DNA from 2 places in the Vibrio sp. 1580 genome. Region 1 is predicted to be linked to the other one. Evidence: predicted binding sites of a transcription regulator. Region 1 holds the regulator's gene; the other holds the start of a gene.
The links. Region 1 encodes CRP, which controls carbon source genes, mostly activating them, when cyclic AMP is high. Its sites were predicted from a motif close to TGTGANNNNNNTCACA; they were not measured.
Positions count from the first base shown of each region.

Region 2: R7093_RS10245 (NupC/NupG family nucleoside CNT transporter) is a predicted target of CRP. The motif match lies at 1,855-1,870, and genes of this name have one in related genera.

Region 1 is NZ_JAWOVT010000021.1:28,469-34,112, reverse strand. It holds gene R7093_RS22260 (hydrolase) at 1-879, shown strand, start outside; gene R7093_RS22255 (YheU family protein) at 913-1,125, shown strand; gene R7093_RS22250 (phosphoribulokinase) at 1,251-2,120, shown strand; gene crp (cAMP-activated global transcriptional regulator CRP) at 2,361-2,993, shown strand; gene R7093_RS22240 (DUF1338 domain-containing protein) at 3,130-3,921, opposite strand; gene astD (succinylglutamate-semialdehyde dehydrogenase) at 4,170-5,627, opposite strand.
Region 2 is NZ_JAWOVT010000005.1:209,455-215,098, reverse strand. It holds gene R7093_RS10250 (hypothetical protein) at 1-68, shown strand, start outside; gene R7093_RS10245 (NupC/NupG family nucleoside CNT transporter) at 427-1,710, opposite strand; gene R7093_RS10240 (TatD family hydrolase) at 1,915-2,688, opposite strand; gene R7093_RS10235 (DUF5363 family protein) at 2,675-2,872, opposite strand; gene prfC (peptide chain release factor 3) at 2,967-4,556, opposite strand; gene rimI (ribosomal protein S18-alanine N-acetyltransferase) at 4,842-5,297, opposite strand; gene R7093_RS10220 (DNA polymerase III subunit psi) at 5,310-5,644, opposite strand, start outside.

The DNA of each region.
Region 1 (5,644 bases):
CTCGATCTCGCGTGGAGCGAGGACCCAACCCAAGAGCCTGCACAAAAAAAGCCGATTTTTGTTTTATTTCATGGGTTAGAGGGGTGCTTCTATAGCCCTTATGCCAATGGGTTAATGAATGCATTTGCTCAATCTGGATGGCTGTCGGTGATGATGCATTTTCGTGGCTGCAGCGGTAAACCAAACAAAAAAGCACGAGCTTACCACTCGGGTGAAGTGACGGATGCTCGTTACTTCCTAGAGCACCTTGAACAACGTTTTCCTGATAACCCCAAAGTTGCGGTTGGTATTTCTCTTGGCGGTAACATGTTGGCGAATTATTTAGCCCAATATAAAGACCACCCTTTTTTGAATGCAGCGACTATTATCTCAGCGCCTTTAGACCTAGCGGCGTGTGCAAACCGTATTGAACAAGGCTTTTCGAAAGTGTATCGCCGTTATCTGCTTTCTTCACTGAAACGTAACGCGTTACAAAAGCATCATCTATTGCATGGCGAGCTCGCTTTGTCCTACAACTCAATAAAACGTGTCACACGATTGTATGAATTCGATGATTTGATCACGGCACCACTGCACGGCTTTAAAGACGCACAAGATTATTACGATCAATGTTCTGGCTTAAGTAAACTACAGCAAATCACGCTACCCACACTGATCATCCATGCCAAAGACGATCCGTTCATGACCGATGATGTGATACCGAAGTTTGTTTTGCCAGATAACATTGATTACCGTCTCTTTGAACACGGTGGCCATGTTGGCTTCCTAACAGGAACGGCGTTAAAACCTAAGTTTTGGTTGGAGGAAGCGCTGCCCGCGTATTACGAAAGTATCGCCGCAGATTACCTTTCTGCTGTATCCAAGCAACGAACGCAGTAAACTAGCCGCTCATCATAAAAGTTAGAGGTATTTATGATCATTCCATGGCAAGACATTGCGCCGGAAACATTGGAAAACTTAATTCGTGAATTCGTCTTACGCGAAGGAACGGATTACGGAACCGTCGAGGTTTCTTTGCATGACAAAATTGATCAAGTTAAAGCTCAATTGGAAAAAGGTGAAGCGGTTATCGTGTTCTCTGAGCTACACGAAACCGTCGATATTCAGCATAAAACAAAATTTTAGACCCTTCACATTTTACCGTATCCCACTCGATGACAAGGTATTGTTACGTGCTATAGTGGGATATCGACCGTGCAGTAGTAACTCTACTGCACATTACAGGTAAGTAATTTTCGACAAGGTTTGTCATGTCAGCTAAACACCCAATTATTGCGGTTACTGGTTCGTCCGGTGCCGGCACGACCACTACATCTGAAGCCTTCCGTAAAATGTTCAATATGATGAACGTTAAACCCGCATGGGTTGAAGGCGATAGCTTCCATCGCTTTACTCGCCCAGAAATGGACATCGAAATTCGCAAAGCCCGCGAGCAAGGTCGACACATTAGCTACTTTGGCCCACAAGCTAATGACTTCCCGGGATTAGAAGAGTTTTTCCGTAAGTTCGGGCATGACGGCACTGGCAGCGTGCGCCGTTATCTGCACACGTTTGACGAAGCGGTTCCCTACAATCAAATGCCAGGCACGTTTACACCGTGGCAAGACTTACCCGAAAACAGCGACGTGCTGTTTTATGAAGGGTTACATGGTGGCGTGGTCGATGGAGATGTTAATGTTGCTCAACATGTGGATTTCTTAATCGGCATGGTGCCGATTGTGAACTTAGAGTGGATACAAAAATTCGTACGTGACACTCGCGATCGCGGCCATTCGCGTGAAGCGGTAATGGACTCAATCGTGCGATCCATGGACGATTACCTCAACTATATCACTCCGCAGTTTTCTCGTACTCACATCAACTTCCAGCGCGTACCGACCGTTGACACTTCCAACCCACTTAATGCAAAAGGCATCCCTAGTTTGGATGAGAGTTTTGTGGTGATTCGCCTACGCGGTATCAAGAATGTCGACTTCCCATATCTGCTGGCCATGATTGATGGCTCATTCATGTCACGCCACAACACGATTGTCGTACCCGGCGGTAAGATGAGCTTTGCAATGGAGCTCATAGTTCGGCCTATCCTACAACAGCTCATCGAAACAGGGAAAATTGGCTAAAAACCTGCCTGCGAAGATGTTTACTTTTCATACCGTGATCATGTGCACAGTTTTGCTTACAAAATCTCAATCATGGCACGATTAAAATCAAGAAATCGTTTTCGAAAAAGGATACTATTTCTTACCGAAACACAAGAGAGCTTGCAGCATATAAAAAGTGCTCTTATTCTAGTAGGCCTAATTCAGGCTTAGCTAAAATATGGATAGCGCAAGCGTACCCTGCAGAGGAAGTGAGATATTATGGTTCTAGGTAAACCTCAAACCGACCCAACATTAGAGTGGTTTCTTTCACACTGTCATATTCATAAGTACCCTTCAAAGAGCACGCTAATTCACGCGGGCGAAAAGGCAGAAACTTTGTACTACATCGTTAAAGGTTCTGTTGCGGTTCTTATCAAAGACGAAGAAGGTAAGGAGATGATCCTTTCTTACCTAAACCAAGGAGACTTTATTGGTGAACTTGGTCTATTCGAGGAAGACCAAGAGCGCACAGCTTGGGTTCGTGCTAAATCTCCTTGTGAAGTTGCTGAAATTTCTTTCAAGAAGTTCCGTCAGCTTATCCAAGTAAACCCAGACATCCTAATGCGTCTTTCTGCGCAGATGGCTCGTCGTCTTCAAGTAACTAGCCAAAAAGTGGGTGACCTGGCGTTCCTAGACGTAACTGGTCGTATCGCTCAGACGCTTCTGAACCTTGCAAAACAACCAGACGCAATGACTCACCCAGACGGCATGCAAATCAAGATCACTCGTCAAGAAATCGGTCAAATTGTTGGCTGTTCTCGTGAGACAGTAGGTCGTATCTTGAAGATGCTAGAAGAGCAGAACCTAATCTCTGCTCACGGTAAAACCATCGTGGTTTACGGTACTCGTTAATCTCGAACTAGAGTGACACGAACAAAATTATAAAAGCCACCAATGGCAACATTGGTGGCTTTTTATTTACTCATGACCAAATGAGATAGGGTGCAGCGAACACTAATGAGTAAGCTTAACAGGTTAACCCTAAAACTTAGCCATTCGTACTTTCAAAGATTTTGTCAGCTGAAGCGGCCACGAAACCTGGGTACAAATCACCATTTTCCATCGGATAGCGCTTAGCAAATTCATAAAACCCGCCAGGGATAATTTCAGTGCCTTCGCTAAAACGAACCGCTACTTTATCTGCCATGGTCGATGACTGCTCTAGCAACACCTCAGGAGTGCCCTTCACTTCACCACCATTTTCATTAATGGTAAACCCAGCGGTACGCAGATGATCGTTTACCTGCTTCACTTCTTCATATTCATTGAGCTGGTTAACGCTCACCGTGAAGTGGTTTGCTCCGTAACCATGCGCCGCAAGCCAAGATGCGTACTCACTTTCTTTAGCCAACGTTTGGTAATCAGCAAAGCTTAAATCCCACAAGCGTCCACCATGTAAGAATGCGCTATCGTTCAGCTTGTCAGCATCGACTTGTGCCACCAAATTTTTCACAATCTCTTGTAGCTCAGACGAGCACTCTTCAACTTTTAGCTCACTAATAAATACTTTAGGTTGCTTCGGATCTGGGTGCTCATAGTGCTTAGCAACCAGCTTTTTGCTTTCGAAAACGTAATCACCACACGCCTTGTAACCAATAGCTACAAATGGCTTAGCTAGAGTTTCAATACCAAGAGGCGCGATATTGAAGGTACGTAAAGCTATATGATCATTAATCAGAGGCTCATCTTCTTGAAGCAGCTGATGCACTTTAGCAGCCGAAGGGCAAAGACGTTGAATGTAATCTTGCCATAGCGATTCAAATAACACATCGGGCGTCATAACGACTCCTTGTTACGAGATGTAGAGTTTAAAGGTAAGCGGAAGTTGGCTGCTCGTTCACAACAAAAGTTGTCCAGAATAATGAACGAGCAACCATCAACCTGTGACGGTAAATGCCAGTCAGTCAACACGCTTTTCCGAGTCTTTGCTCACTTTTCGTGTTCTGCCAACGATCACTACAACCCATACCTAAATGATGCGCCGGCAAGGTGAGCCGCAATGCATAGTTGCGACTCTATTATTAAAACTTATAGCGCTACACCTGGACTCAATGTTGCAGGCAAGACAGTCTCTTGACCTTCCATTGATGCCATTGGGTACGCACAGTAATCTGCTGCGTAGTAAGCGCTTGGGCGCAAGTTACCCGACGCCCCCGGACCACCAAATGGCGCATCACCGCTTGCACCAGTGAGCTGGCGGTTACGGTTCACGATACCTGCACGAATGTGGTCAACGAAGTATTCCCATTCTTGGTCGTCGGTTGAGACCAAACCAGCAGATAAGCCAAAGCGCGTATCGTTTGCTAGCGCCACGGCTTTGTCTAACCCTTCGTAACGCACCACTTGCAGAAGTGGGCCGAAGTATTCTTCATCTGGTAACTCAGCAATGTTCGTTACATCAATGATGCCAGGAGAAACAAACGCCGCCTCTCCTGCTTTCGCTTCAATCAAGCTTTCACCGCCAAGAGACTGTAGATTAGCTTGTGCATCAAGAATAAACTTGGCTGCCGCGACCGAAATTTGCGGTCCCATAAATGGCGCAGGTTCTGCAAATGGTTGGTCTACGCGAATATTGCGTGTCGCTTCAACGAGTTTGGTGATAAGCGCATCGCCTTTTTCACCCAATGGCACATACAAACGACGAGCACACGTACAACGCTGCCCAGCACTGATAAACGCTGACTGGATGATGGTGTAAACCGTGGCATCCAAATCACCATATTTATCAGAGATCACCATCGGGTTATTACCACCCATTTCTAGTGCGAGCATCTTGCCCGGTTGACCCGCAAATTGACGGTGTAATACATGCCCCGTATTTGCGCTACCCGTAAACAGTACGCCATCGATGCCTTTTGCGTCAGCGAGCGCGATACCAGTTTCTTTCGCGCCCTGAACAAGGTTAATCACGCCTTTCGGCAGACCGGCTTCTTCCCATAGCTTCATTGCCAATTCACCCGTCCATGGCGTTTGCTCAGACGGTTTGAAGACTACCGTGTTACCAGCCAGTAGCGCAGGCACAATGTGACCATTTGGTAGGTGGCCTGGGAAGTTGTAAGGACCAAACACCGCCATCACGCCCAATGGGCGGTGGCGCAATACGATTTGGTTGCCTGCTGCTTCACGGCTCGCCTCACCAGTGCGGTCATGATAAGCGCGAATCGAAATGGCAATTTTACCTGCCATTGCCGCTGCTTCAGTGCGCGTTTCCCAAATTGGCTTACCAGTTTCTTTGGCAATGACTTCGGCGATTTTTTCGCTGTTCTCTTTTACTTTCTCCGCAAAAGCCAACACGATTGCCTCACGCTCTGAAAATGGGCGCTTTTTCCAGTCAATAAACGCTTCACGCGCTGCAGATACCGCCTGGTTCACCTGCTCTGCCGTTGCACCTTTGCCTTGCCAGATCACTTCTTGGTTGTACGGCGACAGAGACGTAAATGCTTCACCCTGACCTTGTACCCATTCACCTGCAATCCAATGTGTCATTGTTTCTATCCTTAAAT
Region 2 (5,644 bases), on a different contig from region 1:
ATCATATGCCAATTGCTATCCTTGTCACCGCACAGTACCAGTTTGGCCTATGGCACAACAATCTATGATTGCGGTGTCTTTAATATCACATCACAAAGCAAAACGCCTATTAGATCTGATATTGCAGGGCAATTCATTTGCCCATCGATTATGTAATATTCATTACGTGATTAAGAATCAAGCTTAACCACTATCCTGTGATTAATACATTATAGAGTTTCACCGCAAAACTGTAGCACCAAATAGAGCGCAAACGGTTTGTATCTCAAAATTTCCTAGCCCCTATTCCATTGACTGCGTAATACCTCGACTAAGGCAAACACCCGATGAAATTTTGGAGCCCGAAAAACGAAAAATGCCCCGCAGCAATCTCTTGCTACAGGGCATGATGTAAAACGGCGTCTATATATTAAGAACCGATTCTAATTATAGTGCTGCAAGGCTTAAGCAGAAGCCTGCAATTGTCGCTGCCATAAGGTTAGACAACGTACCTGCAAGAACTGCTTTAACACCCATGCGAGCGATGTCACTACGACGGTTTGGTGCAAGGCTACCTAGACCACCAAGTAGAATCGCGATAGAAGAAAGGTTCGCGAAACCACATAGTGCGAATGAGATGATAGCTGTTGTCTTCTCAGACATTACTTCACCAGTTGCCGCGATTACTTGAGCGTTTTCACCTAGATATGGTGTGAAGTTCAAGTAAGCAACGAATTCGTTCACTACGATTTTCTGACCGATGAATGAACCAGCTGTTACAGCTTCTGCCCATGGAACACCGATTAGGAATGCTAGTGGAGAGAACGCGTAACCTAGGATTAGCTCTAGTGTTAGTTCTGGCATGCCGAACCAACCACCGATGCCACCTAGCATACCGTTGATTAGCGCGATTAGACCAACGAATGCGATTAGCATTGCACCTACGTTAAGCGCAAGTTGTAGACCAGAAGCCGCACCGCCCGCAGCTGCGTCGATTACGTTAACTGGTTTGTCGTCACCGCCGTCCATCGCTTCTTCGATACTTTCGTGAGGCTGGTCAGTCTCTGGGTGAAGGATTTTAGCGAACAGTAGACCACCTGGTGCTGCCATGAATGATGCCGCAACTAGGTACTCTAGTGGAACACCCATAGATGCGTAACCAGCTAGTACACCACCAGCAACAGAAGCTAGACCACCACACATTACCGCGAATAGCTCTGATTGAGTCATTTTTGGAACGAATGGGCGAACAACTAGAGGTGCCTCAGTTTGACCTACGAAAATGTTAGCTGCCGCTGACATTGATTCCGCACGAGAAGTGCCTAGCGCTTTTTGTAGTGCGCCACCAAGAATCTTGATAACCCATTGCATAACGCCAATGTAGTAAAGAACTGAAATCAGTGCAGAGAAGAAGATCAGTGTAGGAAGAACACGGAATGCGAAGATGAAACCGCCGCCGCCGAATACTTCGAACATCTTGTCAGAAACAAGACCACCGAACAGGAATGATGAACCATCGTTACCGTAGTTGATAACGTTAGAAACACCTGAAGAGAAACCGTTTAGTAGATCACGGCCCCAAGGTACATACAGAACAAATGCACCTAATGCGAATTGGATAGCGAATGCGCCACCCACAGTTCTAAAGTTGATAGCTTTTCGGTTGTTAGAAAATGCCACTGCAATCGCAAGAAGCACTACCATACCGATTAGGCTCATAAACAGGCTCATAGTTTATGACTTCCTTATAAGTTATTTATTGGCGTGTTACAAAATGGAGCTATAAAGCGGGGGCAATTATACTCATGCAGAATCAATTAAAGTAATGCCAGCCTCACACTTTCCTATAAGATTCATGATTGATTCAACCAGCTTTGTGAGTTAATTCACAATAAGCAGGAAAACGTTTTCGATTTCAAACCACATCTTTAGATTTTATTCACATATCGAGAAAGCAAAATTGCTATTTTTCCACAGTTGAGAGGCAATCGATTGCTTTCGGCCGTTATGCAACTCTACGAGCTCATTAAAGACGTGAATGAGTTTGGCTGGGTGATTTGACTCCCCTTGATATCCAAGTATAGGCATATCTGGTGCGTCTGTTTCGATTACTAGGTTTTCGAGTGGTAATTTTTGAATTGCGTCGCGTGTTTTCTTGGCTCTTGGGTAGGTAATCGTTCCTCCTACACCGATAAAAAAACCTAATTTGACCCACTCCATGGCTTGCTGATAACTCCCAGAAAAAGCGTGTAGCACACCACCTCTAGGGAGATTCGCCGCTTTCACCATTTGAATGAGGCGATTGTGCGCTTTTCGGCTATGTAAAATAACTGGGAGTTCGAAGCGTCTAGCCAGCTCAAATTGAACTTCAAGTGTCTTTTCTTGCAACTGTGGGTCAACATCAATGGCAAAATCTAAACCACACTCTCCTATTGCCACGCACTGTGGCCCTTTTTGATTTAGATAGCCTTCTAGCTCTGTAAGGTGCTGCTCAACGTTATCTTCAAGAAAATACGGATGAAAGCCGAGCGCATAATACAAATTAGCATGTTGCTCTGCCAAGGTTTGAATACGAGCCCAATTTTGCGGACCGACGGAAGGAATCAAAATTCTCGCGACACCTTGCGTTTGAGCAAGCTCAAGTTGATGCGCAAAGTCATCTTGAAACACATCAAAATCAAAGTGGCAGTGCGTATCAAAGAGCTTCATCTTGACGCTTTTTATCTGTATCTGCGGGCAGAAAATCAGAAGATCGTTGGGCTTCACTCTTCTCTTCAGTTTGATGGGCAGGGTCTTTTCGATATGGGACACAACTGCGTTTCTGATCGGGAGTTAACCCCATCTCTTTACACCAGTTGTCGTAACGCTTTAGCCCACGTTTAAACCAATTCATATCTTATCCTTATATAAAAACGCCCTTGGCTAAGTTTATAGCCAAGGGCGTTTTAAAATCTAGTTTGCGTTACGGCTTACCCTAACCGCGCAAATTAGTGCTCACGTGTCGCACGGAAATCAACGTCAGGAAAACGCTCTTTCGCTAAGTTTAAGTTAACCATTGTTGGAGCGATATACGTTAGATTATCACCACCATCCAATGCTAAGTTCGCTTGATTCTTGCGTTGGAACTCATCCAGTTTCTTCGCATCATCACACTCAACCCAACGCGCAGTTGCAACGTTAATGCCTTCATAAATCGCTTCAACGTTATACTCAGATTTCAAACGAGCCACAACAACATCGAACTGAAGTACACCAACGGCACCAACGATCAGATCGTTGTTCTGTAGAGGACGGAATACCTGTACCGCACCTTCTTCTGATAGCTGAACCAAACCTTTGAGAAGCTGCTTCTGCTTTAGTGGATCTTTCAGGCGAATACGACGGAATAGTTCCGGAGCGAAGTTCGGAATACCAGAGAACTTCAATGATTCACCTTGCGTAAAGGTATCACCAATCTGAATAGTACCGTGGTTGTGTAGACCAATGATGTCACCGGCGTAAGCGTGTTCTGCACGTGCACGGTCACCAGCCATAAAGGTTACTGCATCAGAGATACTCACTTGCTTGCCAAGACGAACGTGGTTCATCTTCATACCTTGCGTGTAAGTGCCCGATACAATACGCATGAATGCGATACGGTCGCGGTGTTTTGGGTCCATGTTCGCTTGGATCTTAAATACGAAACCAGAGAACTTCTCTTCAGTCGCTTCAACTTCACGTTCAACCGCTTGACGAGTTTTCGGCGCTGGAGCCCATTCAGTTAGACCGTCTAGCATATGATCCACACCAAAGTTACCTAATGCAGTACCGAAGTAAACTGGCGTCAGGTCACCTGTTAGGAACATTTCCAAATCAAACTCAGGGCAAGCACCCATGACAAGCTCAAGCTCTTCTCGAACACTTTCCGCAAGGCCTGCACCAACTTTTTCATCAAGCTCTGGGTTATCGAGACCTTTGATGATTCGAACTTCTTGAATCTCATGACCGTGACCTGATTCGTATAAAATCGTTTCATCACGGTGAATGTGGTACACACCTTTAAATTCTTTACCACAGCCGATTGGCCATGTAATTGGCGCACACATCATGCCCAACTCGTTTTCTACCTCGTCCAATACTTCCATTGGATCACGAACGTCACGGTCAAGTTTGTTCATGAAGGTTACGATTGGCGTGTCACGCAGACGCGTTACTTCCATCAGCTTACGTGTACGATCCTCGACACCTTTCGCCGCATCGATAACCATCAAACACGAGTCTACTGCCGTTAACGTACGGTATGTATCTTCCGAGAAGTCTTCGTGTCCAGGCGTATCAAGTAGGTTTACCAGACAGTCATTGTAAGGGAACTGCATTACAGAAGTGGTAACCGAGATACCACGTTCCTTTTCCATTTCCATCCAGTCTGATTTTGCGTGCTGTGCGTTACCACGACCTTTAACCGTACCTGCTTTTTGGATCGCGTTTCCGAATAACAGTACTTTTTCAGTAATGGTGGTTTTACCCGCATCCGGGTGAGAAATAATAGCGAACGTTCTGCGCTTAGACACTTCGCCTAAAAAAAGGGGATTTGACATTAGTTAATCTTCTAAATTACTTTCATGCTCACAAAATAGGCAAGCATATCTACTATTCGATATTGTGCGGTATTCTCGCTTATTATCGCTGTGCTAGCAAACTGGAAAGACATGAACTGAATTTACTCGGCTCACCAGCCTTTACCTGCAACTAACAAGGGAAAGCCAGCTCCACACAAAGAGATGTAAAAATTCAAAAAATTATTATTACATATTCAAAAGCCTCGAATCCGGATACGCATTTAAAGCATAAGTGTTGATGAGGTAATTAGTAACGGCCTAAAACTAACTCAAAAATAAGTAACTCATGATAATGGCGTCTTCCTTACCATTTCCCGATTTAGCTGGGTAATAGTTGTAACGACGGTCCACTTCATTAAAACCTGCTTGCTCATAAATATGGATAGCTGGGTGATTACTTTCACGCACTTCTAACCAAGCACTCTCTGCTTTGGCTTGTTCACAGTATTCAATAAACGCGTCCAGCAATTTTTGCCCTAGCCCTCTGCCCTGTTGAGAAGGTGCTACTGCAATATTTAATAGTGTCACTTCTCCAACAATATTCTGTCCATAGAAGTAACCAACCACTTGAGAGCCTTCCAGCATCACATGATGGCAAGCACCGCGACTGGATAAGTCACGAACCAAAGATTCGGCCCAAGGGTGAGAATGTGCTTGCTGCTCGATTTGCCAAACTTGGTCGAGGTGCTCTGCACGCATCGGCGTAATTTCAATTGTCACGCATTAGCTCCGTTAAGAAGAGTACGAACAGATTTGTTGCCACAATGCGCGGCGCTGTTCGTTATTACCATCAATATCTTGTAATAGTGGCGAGGTCAGGTGCTTTGCCTTGATGCTTTGATCAGCCTCACAGCCTGCAAACCACACCCACTCTAGCTGATGTTCACCCAGCATGGATAAGCGCTCAGGCTCTAGGTGTAGCGCATCATCAAGCGTGAGCTTAATGCTTTTTAATACGCGCTCAAACATCAATGCCGTCTCGTTTTCTGGACATATTGGCGATACCAATAGGAGTTTACATGAACTTTGCAAATCCAATAATGGCGATTGATAGCCTTCCAGTCTTT